Linked DNA regions of Rubinisphaera italica. The main gene of each other region encodes a partner of the protein of the gene in region 2 in a complex. Links are inferred from orthologs where the notes say so. Each region holds a gene or a part of one and is shown on either strand. Other genes may lie near its edges.

Region 1 (6,467 bases), 1.1 Mb from region 2 along the record:
ACAAAATCGGTTTGGCCACCCTGCGAAAGCACAGCATACTCAAGCTGAATTATCCATATGATCCCCGAGATCGGGACGGACGCGATCAGCATCATAACTCGCCCCACTGAGAAGTTGAAACGCGTGAAGTTGGATATCGAAGAGTTCAGAACTGAGTAATTCTGGACGGATATTTGAGCTATTCGATTGAAGATTTATGCGTGCTTCGCGTTCATGAAAGAGAATAGAGGCGGCGGCTTCGCATACTGGAAGTGGAATGGAATCTTTCTCGCGTAAATGGTGAAAGAGAACTCGCAATGCCATCCGCAGTCGTAATGTTTCTGCTAACCCTGGATCATTCCCCATTCTTAAACGAAAAAATGTACCATCTATTCCGGATTCAGCGTGACGAACAATCGCAAGAGCCTCTTCGTAACTCATCTCCGAAGCTGGTTTGAATGGTAAGTCATGCGAGGCACTGTATAATGATCGAAGATAGACGCGAAGAGTCTCTTCGAGATCGAGTTTCATTGCATTAGCCATCGATTGGAGTTGAGAGGCTTCTGCATCTGATAGAGTTATTGTAATTTGCATGGTGGATTTTCGTATCGTGCTAAATGCATAGCCCAGTAGGGCAGGCTCCTGCCTGCCTTCCCTGGATTGTGCTTACAGTGGTTCTCCATAATCATTCTTCGTTTCAGAAATTTTGATTGGCGGATAATTTTTGCAGCCCCAGTCATCAGGGTAGACTCCTTGCTTCACCCAACGATGGAAGCTTGTCGCTTCCCAATCTTTCGGACACTCGACGAGTTGGTGTTTGACGGGATTGTAGTGGATGTAATCGAAGTGAGGTCCAAATCGCGTGCCAGTGATCTGGCAAGAGAACGACGGCGTTGAGTAGGAAAGGCCAATCTCGCTGACATTCGCGGATTGCATCACCGAGAATCATTCGATTTTCTGCGAGGTGAAATAATCGACGTCGGCGATGAGTGACAACTGTAAAGAAATATGTCCCGCCAGGGATAGAGGCACGTCGATAATTCGGCATTCAATCGACCTTCCACAAAAGGAAGGCAGGCAGGAGCCTGCCCTACATAACTTTGGTTTTTACTCAGTCGTTTGCTCCGCAGCATTTTTTGTATTTTTTGCCGCTGCCGCAGGGGCAGGGGTCGTTGCGGCCGACTTTGTCTCCGGTGTTGCGGATCGGGTCGATTGGTTGTTCCGGGGCTCCTGGTTCGGGGCCGGGTTGGGATTGGCTACTCGATTCGTGGGTGCCGTTGGTTTCGGGGATCGAGGCATCGGGAACCGCGTGGGTCGCTGAGGAGATGTTCCAGAGGGAGCCGACGAAGTCCGGGCTTTCGTTTTCGACGCGGAAGATGGCCGAGGTGACCTGCTCGCCGACACGCATCCACATCTGCTCGAACGCTTTCATCCCTTCGCGTTTGTACTCAACCTTCGGATCCTTCTGGGCATAACTGACCAGACCAATTCCCGAGCGGAGATGGTCCATGAAGTACAGATGCTCTTTCCAGGCATGGTCGAGCACTTCGAGCAGAATTGATCGCTCGGCCTGAGAAAACTCGGGGCGGTAATGCGAGTCGAATTCCCGCAGCAGTCGATTCTGCGCTTCGACGGCTGTCACGCCGGTGAACTCGTCGACATTCAGGCTCGCTTCAAACTGCTGATTGGCCCAGTCAATCATCCCCTGCAGAGCCGGGGTGTTTGGTTCGGCTGATTCCTCTCCAGTGGACTTGTAAGTGGCCCCGATTTTTTCTTCGACTTCTTCAGTTAACTTCTCGCCCGGATAAAAATCCCGGCTGCGTTGGATGAGCAGTTCTTCGAGATCGTTGCGGGATTTGTTGTCGATCGATTCCATTTCGAAATGCGTGCGGAATCGCGACTCGGCCCAGCGAGCCAGGCCCTGACGATCGAACTGATCGCTGTTGCGGGAACGACTCATGAAGCGGGACATGCCGACGGAAACCGGGAAGCTGATTTCGCGGTTGCGGTAGTCTTTGATAATCCGATCAAGCACAAGTTCTTCGACCTGATGTTGCTCGAGTTCCTTGAACTCTTCTGCAGGAATATGAATTCCATACTGCTGGCTCAACCAGCCACTGACGGTCTTCGCGCCGAGTTGGTCATCGAGCATGTGATCGACATTCGAGAAGTCGAGTTTTTCGAGAGACTTTTGAGCACGATCGTAAATGAGCACGGTGAGGTTATCGCGACCGGCTTCCTTGAGTTCTTTATCGTTGAGATTGATGCTGAATCGGTTGTTGGCCCAGCGAGCCAGGCCGAGCCAGTTCCAGTCGCGTTGATTTTCCGCATCTGCGGGCAGGAATTCTTCGATTTGTTCGACGATCTCATCCTCTGCCTGCCGCATCGCCTGTTCTTTGAGGTACTGCTTGAGTTGATCGGCTTCCATCCCGCGAATTTCGCTCGGCTCGACTTCAACGAGGAAGTTTTGATGCGTCCAGGCGGCAATGGTTTCCCAGCGGTAATCCTTATCGAGGAAGTGATCGACCGCTCGTCCAACCTGACGTTCGATCATATCGAGAATCAACTGACGGCAGTTCGCCCCATCGAGAATCTGCTGACGGTAGGTGTAAACTCGCTTGCGTTGTTCGTCCATCACTTCGTCATATTCGAGCAGATTCTTACGCTGTTCGAAGTGCGTCTCTTCGCGTTTCTTCTGAGCCTTTTCGATTTGACGGGTGACCATCGGACTTTCGATCGCTTCGCCATCTTTCATCCCGAGCGAGCCGAGGAGGCTGCGAACGAAATCGCCCGCGAAAATTCGCATCAGGTCATCTTCGAGAGAGATGAAGAAGCGGCTCGAACCGGGATCGCCCTGGCGTCCGGAACGACCACGCAACTGCAGGTCGATACGGCGAGCTTCGTGACGTTCAGTACCGATCACATACAGGCCGCCTTTGTCGCGGACGACTTTTGCTTCCTCTTTCATGCCTTCGCGATCGGCGATTTTACGGGAGGTGTCATCCCATTCCGATTTGGGGACATCGAGTCGGGAGCCGTATCGCTCTTTGAGTTCTTCCCAGGCGAGATGCTCCGGGTTACCGCCGAGGATGATATCGGTACCACGACCAGCCATGTTGGTCGAGATGGTGACCGCGTTCAGTCGGCCCGCCTGTGAAACAATCTCGGCTTCTTTTTCATGATACTTCGCGTTCAACACGCCGTGTTCAATACCGTACTTTTTAAGCTTTTTACTGATCAGTTCAGAGTTCTCGATAGAAGCGGTACCGACAAGAATCGGACGTCCCGTTTTACCGACATCCCGAATTTCTTCGCAAACCGCTTTCCATTTTTCTTCGGACGACTGGAAAATGACATCCGGGAAGTTCTTTCGTTGGGTTGGTCGGTTGGTCGGGATGGCGATGACATCGAGTTTATAAATCTTGTAGAACTCGTTCGCTTCGGTCATGGCGGTTCCGGTCATGCCGCCAAGTTTGCCATAAAGTTTGAAGAAGTTCTGCAGGGTAATCGTGGCGAGTGTCTGGGTCGTCTCTTTGATTTTGACCCCTTCTTTGGCTTCGACAGCCTGATGCAAACCATCGCTCCACTGCCGTCCATACATTTTGCGGCCTGTATGTTCATCGACAATAACGACTTCGCCGTTTTCGACAACGTAAGTCACATCCTTCTTGAACAGGTGGATGGCTCGCAGTGAGTTATCAATTAAATGCGGCCATTCCATGTTGCCGGCTGTGTAGAAACTATCGACGCCTGCCAGTTCTTCTGCGCGACGAATTCCCTCGTCAGTCAGATGGCAGGTATGTTCTTTTTCTTTGACTTCGAAATGCTCATCCCGCTGGAGTTGCTTGGCAATTTTGTGAGCCAGGGGATATTTTTCCAGATTGTCGTGAGCAGGTCCGGAAATGATGAGCGGAGTTCGGGCTTCGTCGATCAGAATGTTGTCGATTTCATCGACGATGGCGAAATCGAGCGGGCCTTGCACCTGCATGTCGGCTCGGGGTTTCATATTGTCGCGGAGGTAATCGAAGCCGAGTTCGTTGTTTGTGCCGTATGTGATATCGCAGGCATAAGCGGCCTGTCGTTCGAGATACGACATCTGCGATTGAATCGCGCCGACGTTCAGGCCGAGTCCAATATGCAGGGCTCCCATCCATTCCATATCGCGTTTGGCCAGGTAATCGTTGACCGTTACGACATGCACTTTGCCAGCCAGGGCGTTCAGATAAGCGGGCAATGTCGAGACGAGCGTCTTACCTTCCCCAGTCACCATTTCGGCAATATTGCCCTTATGCAGCACATAACCCCCGACCATCTGCACGGGATAGTGACGCATTTTGAGATATCGCTTACCGCCTTCGCGAACCGCAGCAAAGGCTTCCGGCAGAATGTCGTCCATCGTTTCGCCGTCGTTCAGGCGGGCGCGGAATTTCTCCGTGAGACCTTTCAGCTCCCCTTCGGAAAGTTTCTCGTATTCGGGTTCGAGCTGATCGATACGGTCGAGGGCACTGCCCGGCGTGATCGTGTCGTTGCCGTCCTTATCGCGAACGAAACCAATTTTGCGAATCAGTCGGTCGTTATCGGAGCCGAAAAACCGCTTGATAAACGAATCGATCAATGACGTCAGGCCTGTAAACCAGTCGCCAAGCTTTTCCAGAAATTCCATGACTCTTCTATCCTCAGACACTTCGCAAATGACGAATTCAACGATCCGCCGCCAAAGTTCCTGACTAAGTGGGTTGAGGGTTAATGGTTGAGTGTTGAGGGTTTAATAGTTCGATTCCTGCAACTCTCAATCTTCAACGCTCAAATCCAGTTCGTCTGTCTGTTCTATAAGTAAACGATTTTCCTGTACGCACCTTGCGCGTCGATTTCATATCGATCCATCCTGAACGAGATCCGCACAGGACTGATGGAGCTGTTTGTTTGAGTGAACAATGCCCTTGGCTCATTTGGCAAATTCAGGCACAATGTATCCGAATTGCCATAATGACAGCATTGTCGATCACTCAGCATCATAACAATCCATCTGGCAAACGTCGCGCCAGACTGGCACTGAATTTGCGGTTTGTCTGTACGGATGCCGTAAGTAATAACAATGTAAAATGTTATTGCGATTGTAAAATGGGGTCAATGGCGGGTTGCACGGAATTCACGGCGACTTTTGGCAGGCGGAGACATTAACCAGCAATCAACCATCATTGATATAAATTTGACGTGGGTGGCGGGGGCGCTCTCGAAGAGAAGCCCCCGAACTCACAACTTCCGGGGGCTTCCGCTAAAGCGGAGCGCCCCCGCCACCCAAGTGACCATCCAAACCCAAAGTGTCAGCGAGGGGGGAGCGAAGAATTTACGTATCACCTTACACTGAAGTACATTACGGCATTTCCAGTTTATAAATTCCTGTCCAGTCTCACGAATTTGTCCATAAAGAGCAGCCCAGTGAATAGACACTCCCACCTTAATAAATTCTGTTTTCTAATTCTCCCCCTCATCCTGACCACTTCATCTGTTCAGGCCGATAGCCGACTGGAACGAGCTTATGAGGATTATCAGACCGAAACTGAGCAACTGATTGACGATTTGACCGAACTCCGAGTCCAGGCGGCTCAGTTGACAAATCGTGACCTGGTCACGGAAATCGATCTCAAACTGGCTCTTCTCTCCGGAGAAAAAGAGCAACTCAGCACCCTGCCCCGGAAAATCAAGCCGGAAATCCGGTTCGATCTCCCACCAGACGAGCGAGATTTGCATGTCGAATTTCGTCAGAATTGTGAAAAATATGCCCAGAAACTTTATCTACTGGCCAGGCGCTCGCAAACGACTTCACCTACATTTGCCTTTGAGCTCATCAATCTGTTGCTGCAGTTCGATTCCGATCACACCTCCGCCCGGCTCATGCGGGGATATGTTCGGCAGGGTGAGGAATGGATGACGACCTTCGAGCGGGATAAGCTGCGTAATAAGGAAGTCGATCATCCCCGGTTTGGCTGGATTAAGCAGGACGACGTCGCCCGCTACGAAGCCGGCGAGCGAAATCTCGGCAATGCCTGGCTCTCGGCTGAGAAAGAGGCGTTATTGCGGCAGGATTTCAATCGAGGCTGGGATATCGAAACCGAACATTTTCAGATCAAAACCAACGTCGGACTCGAAGAAGGTGTCGAACTCGGGCGCAAACTGGAAACATTTTACGACTACTTCATCTCCACATTTGCCCCCTTTTACAATTCCCCCGCTCAAATCCGTCAGTTATTCGACTCCACCAACGGCCGCGCGAAAACCCGCAGCCAGCGGTATGAAGTGCATTTCTTTCGTAAGAAAGAAGAATATGTCGAACGGCTCATCAGCCGAATTCCGCAAATTGCGATGACCAACGGACTCTATCAACTCGAAGACCGCACCTCCTACTTCTATTTCGATGCCGAAGCCAATAACGATGCCACCATCTTTCATGAAGTGACGCATCAGTTGATGTACGAGAGCCATTTGCA
Region 2 (5,241 bases):
TACGACGGACGACCTTGCAGTTCTCGCAAATTCTCTTAACGCTCGCCCTGACCTTCATGATTCCAACACTTTCGACCTGATATTCCACACTAAATACAACCGGGTAGATCGCTCTACTGGCTGCAGTTCTCTTGACACCTAAAAACCTCCGAAATCACCGAACCCCACTGGAGCCCCTTGAAGTGTGATCCCAAAGCTCAAACCACCTGTTCAAATCAATTAATGCCGTCTGCCTGTAACCCTTCTAAGGGGCTTACTGGAAATTGAAAGCTCTTGCCAGTGATTAGCTTCCAAAAAACACGCACCGATTTTACACCTGCCGGTTTGCATGAGTGATTTCAGGCTTATTTTATTGCACTGAACCCCTCATGAACGAACAGCTTGTCCGTTAACTGCGAGCAAACCGTGACCCTGAAGCCCTGATTCGGCAGACCGTTGAAGTTTGAATCGCGAATTATAGACATCTGAGTTTCACTCTGACAACCCAAACAGCGGACTGAGATCAGGAAAATCGAAATTTGCTGTGCCGAATCACTCCAATCAAGACAATTTCCGGGCGACCTGCTGTCATTTTGAGTTAAATCTGAAGTTTTGCATAACGCCAGATACAAAAATAGCAATTACTAGACCATTTTTAAATGGTCTCTGCAGTCGCATGGACATCAAATATCCTAGAAACGATGCATTTGCTCCTGCTGAACGCTGCAGGTAATTTTTGGATATGCTCGACAGTGCGCCATCGCCTCCGCATCTTAACCCGAAACGTCAGCGAGGGGACGACTAACGATTAGCAATTTGGTTAAACTCTCATCGTCAAATCTTCTATGCCATTTTATGCAAAAAACTGGTCAGCGAGGCGGAACGAGAGATGTTTCTCCACTTCGGGTGGCACTCCGCTTCTGGGTGGCGGGGGGGGGTGTTCCGCTTTAACGGAAGCCCCCGGAAGTTCAACGATCCGGGGGCTTTTCTTCCGGGGCGACCCAGCCAACCGGGTCTGATGATATCCCGGTTTTCATTAGGAACGCGGTATCAATCGCTTGCTTCAGACTTTTTCAAGCCTGGGAGTGAGAATTTCCGGACCGTCTTTCGTCATTGCAATGGTGTGCTCAAAGTGAACACTTGGTAAACCATCTTTCGTCGAGACTGTCCAGTGATCATTCCGTATATACAATTGATTTGTGCCTGCATTGACCATCGGCTCGACGGCAATCACCAGACCTGGCTTCAATTCAAAATCTTTTTCGAGGGTTTCTTTATCGACATAATGCGGCACCTGAGGATCCTCATGCATATCCCGGCCAATGCCGTGGCCAACAAAGTCCTCAACAGAACTGAATCCGTGCTGATCAACAAACTCTTCCATCTGGCGCGCCACTTCGCTCCACCAGCGGCATTTGCCCATTTGCTCGACCGCTAAATCGAGTGTCTGCTCGCCAACCTGCAATAACAACTGTTTTTGCTCATCAACTTGACCAACTGCATAAGTCCAGGCCGAGTCACCGCACCAGCCTTTAACTTTGCAACCGGTATCGACGCTGATGATATCCCCCTCCACCAGTTTCCTGGTGCTGGGAATTCCATGGACGATTTCTTCATTAACGGACATGCAGCACACGGACGGAAACGGAACCGGCCCGGGAACACCTTTGAACAGGGGGATGGCATCTCGCTCAGCAAACAACTGCTCAACCGCCTGGTCGATCTCAGCGGTGCTGATTCCCGGCATGATCATAGAAGAAATTAACTGATGAGCTTCAGAAACGAGGTGCCCCGCTTCTCGCATTTTCTCAATTTCACGACGACTTTTTAATATTATCACTCAGACTATCCCGCTAACAAACAGCACAAAATTATTGAACTCATCAAAGCAGGTTGGGATAGCGAAGCGTAACCCAACCTACAATATCATGAAGACTTGCCTCAGGCCCATTGTTTCATTTCACACAAATAAGAAAAGGGTGAAGGCCAATAATAGCCCTCACCCATTCAAAGTAATACTTACGCAGACTCAAAGCCTAATTATCGTCTGACTCCAGCATCCCGGTGTAGTTTCTCATGACCAGATGACTGTCAATTTTCTGAACCAGATCCAGGGCAACTGAAACCACAATCAACAGACCTGTCCCCCCGTAGAAGCTGGCCAGCATAAACGGGATATTCATCCAGCGAGCAACAATCGTCGGGATGATCGCCACAACTGCCAGGAATCCAGCTCCGACAAAAGTGATTCGCACCATCACCTGCTCAAGATAAGTCGCCGTTCGTGTGCCCGGACGATACCCAGGAATGAAGCTGCCGTAATCTTTCAGGTTATTGGCCATATCTTTCGGGTTGAACGTAATGGCGGTCCAGAAGTAACAGAAGAAGTAAATCAGAGCGACATAGCACAGATTATAAAGGAAACCGCGACCCTGCCCGAATGCATTGGCCAGAGTTTTCAATGTCAGCGAATCCGTAAAGATATTCGCCGCCTGCGAAAACAGGAAGTAAGGGAACATCAGCAGGCTCGATGCGAAAATGATGGGCATCACACCAGCCTGATTCACTTTGAGTGGCAGATACTGTCGCTGCCCACCCATCACACGGCGGCCACGCACATGCTTCGCACTTTGAATCGGAATTTTACGCTGCCCCTGCGTCATCGCAATCACTCCGACAACGACACCAATGAACAAGGCCAGCAACAGAATCAAACGATCGATTCCCGTCTCGGAACCGGCTCGAATCCCATTCTCAAAGGCTGGCTGCAGAAACTCCCACATCGAGGTCGGCATCTGTGCCAGAATCCCCGCCATGATCAGCAAACTGATCCCGTTACCAATTCCGTATTCATCAATCTGCTCACCCAGCCACATCAGGAAAATTGTCCCTGCAGTCATAATCAGAGCACCCATGATGTGCACGAGCCACCAGTCATACTCTTTCATAATCAAGCCCGCTTCGTCTGCTCCAAAACCGGCCGAGATCGCCCGAATCCAGAAGAAACTTTGCAGCAGACAAATCACGACCGTCGCGTAACGGGTGTATTCATTGATTTTCTTACGACCAGACTCCCCTTCTTTCTGAAGTGCCTCAAGCGGCGGATACACCGACCCCATCAGCTGGAAGATAATCGAGGCAGAAATGTATGGCATGATTCCCAGACCGAAGATGGTCGAGTTCCCCAGGTTAGATGCTGAGAACAGAGAAACCATTTGAATCACTTGGCCAAACCCGGAACCACCCTGCTGCAGCTTTTCCATCTGCATGCGGAATAATTCCTGATCGATGAACGGCAGTGGAATCCAAAAACCAAGCCGGTAAACCGCCAGCAATCCGACAGTCAGCAAAATTTTGTTTCGCAATTCGGGAATGCGAAACATCGTGATCAGCTTTCCAAACATCGACGATAATCCTGAGTCTTACGAGAGCTTATACAAATTGAGAGTAGGAACTTCACGTGGATCCAATCCACGCATAGTATTCATTTTAAATCAGATCGGCCTGATTGCTGAAGACTCCAATTGGGAGTTTTAGCAAGTCCCGCTAATTATGGGTATGAGAGTTTTCGTTCATCTTTGCTATTTTCGCAAGCCCATCACCTAAAGAAATGGGATGAAACGAATGCTCTTTCTAAAAGTAGCGCCGAATAGGCCCAAAACGGGCCTGTCTTAAGCCATCAAAACGAAATCGAACGTTATCAGTTCAAAAAAAATGCCTTCCCGAACTGGAAAGGCATGTACTTAATCTCATACTGATTGTGACTAAACAATCGGTTCCACTTTTCCGCCAATCGAAGTCACTTTATCTTCCGCTGAGGCAGAGAACCGGTGTAATTTGACGTTCAACTTCTTCGTCAACTCACCATTCCCCAGCAGTTTCACAGCATCGAAATTGCCGTGAACCAAACCTTTTTTCTTCAATGCTTCAGGTGTCACATCTTCGCCGTCCTGGAAATGCTTCTCCAGATCGTAAAGATTGATAATCGCGACGACATCGGCAAAGGCGCGGTTGTTAAAACCACGTTTGGCAACTCGCATGAAGATTGGCGTCTGACCACCTTCAAACCCACGGCGAGTACTGGAGCCAGCACGAGATCCATAACCTTTATGGCCACGACCTGAAGTCTTGCCATGTCCTGAACCTACGCCACGACCAATTCGTTTACGTTTTTTACGCTTATGTATGCCGCGATGGACATCATCGATAATCATGGGAGTAACTTTCCCGTATGTCGAGACGACTCGTAACATACGGTCTCGTCTCTCAGTGTCTATTTATCTTCAATCGCAAAAACTGCGAAACATTTGGCTCATTTATAACCGGTAACGAAATCCAATACCGGAGTCTCTGACAAAATTAAACGTCTACACCACGTAAGCGAGCAAAATCATCCCGGTTACGCAACTTAGACAAAGCATCAAAAGTTGCCTTAACCACATTGATCGGATTGGTGGATCCGCGAACCTTGGTCAGGATGTCTTTAATACCGACGGATTCAACAACCGCACGCACACTGGCTCCCGCAATAATACCTGTACCAGGATTGGCAGGCAGGAGCAGAACACGGGCAGAACCGAATCGACCTTCAATCTGATGAGGAATCGTATCGCCATTCAGATTCACGCGAATCTTATGGTGATTGCAATCCTTGACCGCTTTTTCTACGGAGGTAGGAACTTCGTTCCCTTTACCGTATCCCCAGCCAACCTCGCCTTTATGATTTCCGACAACGACCATGGCTGCAAAGCTGAACCGCCGTCCTCCTTTGACTACGCAGGCACAACGTCGGATTTGTACGACTTGTTCCTGTGAGTCTGATTTGGTTTCCGTAGCCAACGCTTCACTCCCAATTCTTCAATATGATCAATTAGTTGTCTTCAAAAGCCCATCTTGTTATCGACGAGCAGAAATACCTTAGAAGTTCAATCCGCCTTCACGGGCCGCATCAGCAAGTGCTTTTACGCGACCATGGTACTTATAACTGCCGCGATCAAACGCAACCGCGTCGATCCCTTTTTCTTTTGCTCGTTCTGCAAGCAGTTGTCCCACTTTTGTAGCGCCTTCAACATTACCGGCATACTTGCTGGGGCCTGCAATTGCAGGCTCGATGGTACTTGCAGAAACAACAGTGTTCCCTGCGGCATCATCAATGATCTGAGCGTACATATGGCAGTTGCTGCGAAAGACTGACAATCGCAGTTTCCCAATTGAGCGAACTCGATTACGGACGCGGAAAGCACGACGATTCCGTCGATTTGT

Evidence for each region. The genes of interacting proteins can lie anywhere in the genome.
Region 1: the proteins of secY (region 2) and secA are in contact, whole or in part, in a crystal structure (PDB 3DIN), measured with the Thermotoga maritima proteins. The link is inferred for Rubinisphaera italica from one-to-one orthologs. Residues at the interface, in WP_004081795.1 of Thermotoga maritima: Glu108, Gly109, Glu110, Glu111, Ala236, Glu237, Arg238, Arg239, Ile240, Thr241, Ile242, Gln243, Tyr244, Ala245, Arg246, Arg247, Val248, Thr249, Gly250, Arg251, Arg252, Val253, Tyr254, Gly256, Ala257, Ser258, Thr259, Tyr260, Leu261, Pro262; in WP_004082002.1 of Thermotoga maritima: Glu261, Ala262, Arg263, Lys300, Ala301, Arg302, Thr303, Ile304, Ile305, Leu323, Tyr324, Asp325, Pro326, Val329, Ser330, Tyr333, Ile336, Lys340, Phe345, Val349, Glu363, Phe364, Tyr374, Ser375, Gly376, Gly377, Glu393, Ile395, Thr482, Ser483.

What each region holds. Positions count from the first base shown.
Region 1 is NZ_SJPG01000001.1:5,956,163-5,962,629, forward strand. The notes cover bases 891-4,953. They hold secA (preprotein translocase subunit SecA), read right to left. Parts: upstream 4,643-4,953; coding sequence 1,091-4,642; downstream 891-1,090. Also shown: Pan54_RS22725 (hypothetical protein), read right to left, coding at 40-573; Pan54_RS22740 (DUF1570 domain-containing protein), read left to right, coding at 5,419-6,467. UniProt on the Escherichia coli protein: Required for protein export, interacts with the SecYEG preprotein conducting channel.
Region 2 is NZ_SJPG01000001.1:4,853,720-4,858,960, forward strand. Bases 1,200-4,036 are described here. They hold secY (preprotein translocase subunit SecY), read right to left. Parts: upstream 3,384-4,036; coding sequence 2,016-3,383; downstream 1,200-2,015. Other genes in these bases: map (type I methionyl aminopeptidase), read right to left, coding at 1,200-1,819; rplO (50S ribosomal protein L15), read right to left, coding at 3,744-4,036. In the rest of the region: rpmJ (50S ribosomal protein L36), read right to left, coding at 1-58; more of map, read right to left, coding at 1,043-1,199; more of rplO, read right to left, coding at 4,037-4,193; rpsE (30S ribosomal protein S5), read right to left, coding at 4,339-4,818; rplR (50S ribosomal protein L18), read right to left, coding at 4,897-5,241. UniProt on the Escherichia coli protein: The central subunit of the protein translocation channel SecYEG. Consists of two halves formed by TMs 1-5 and 6-10.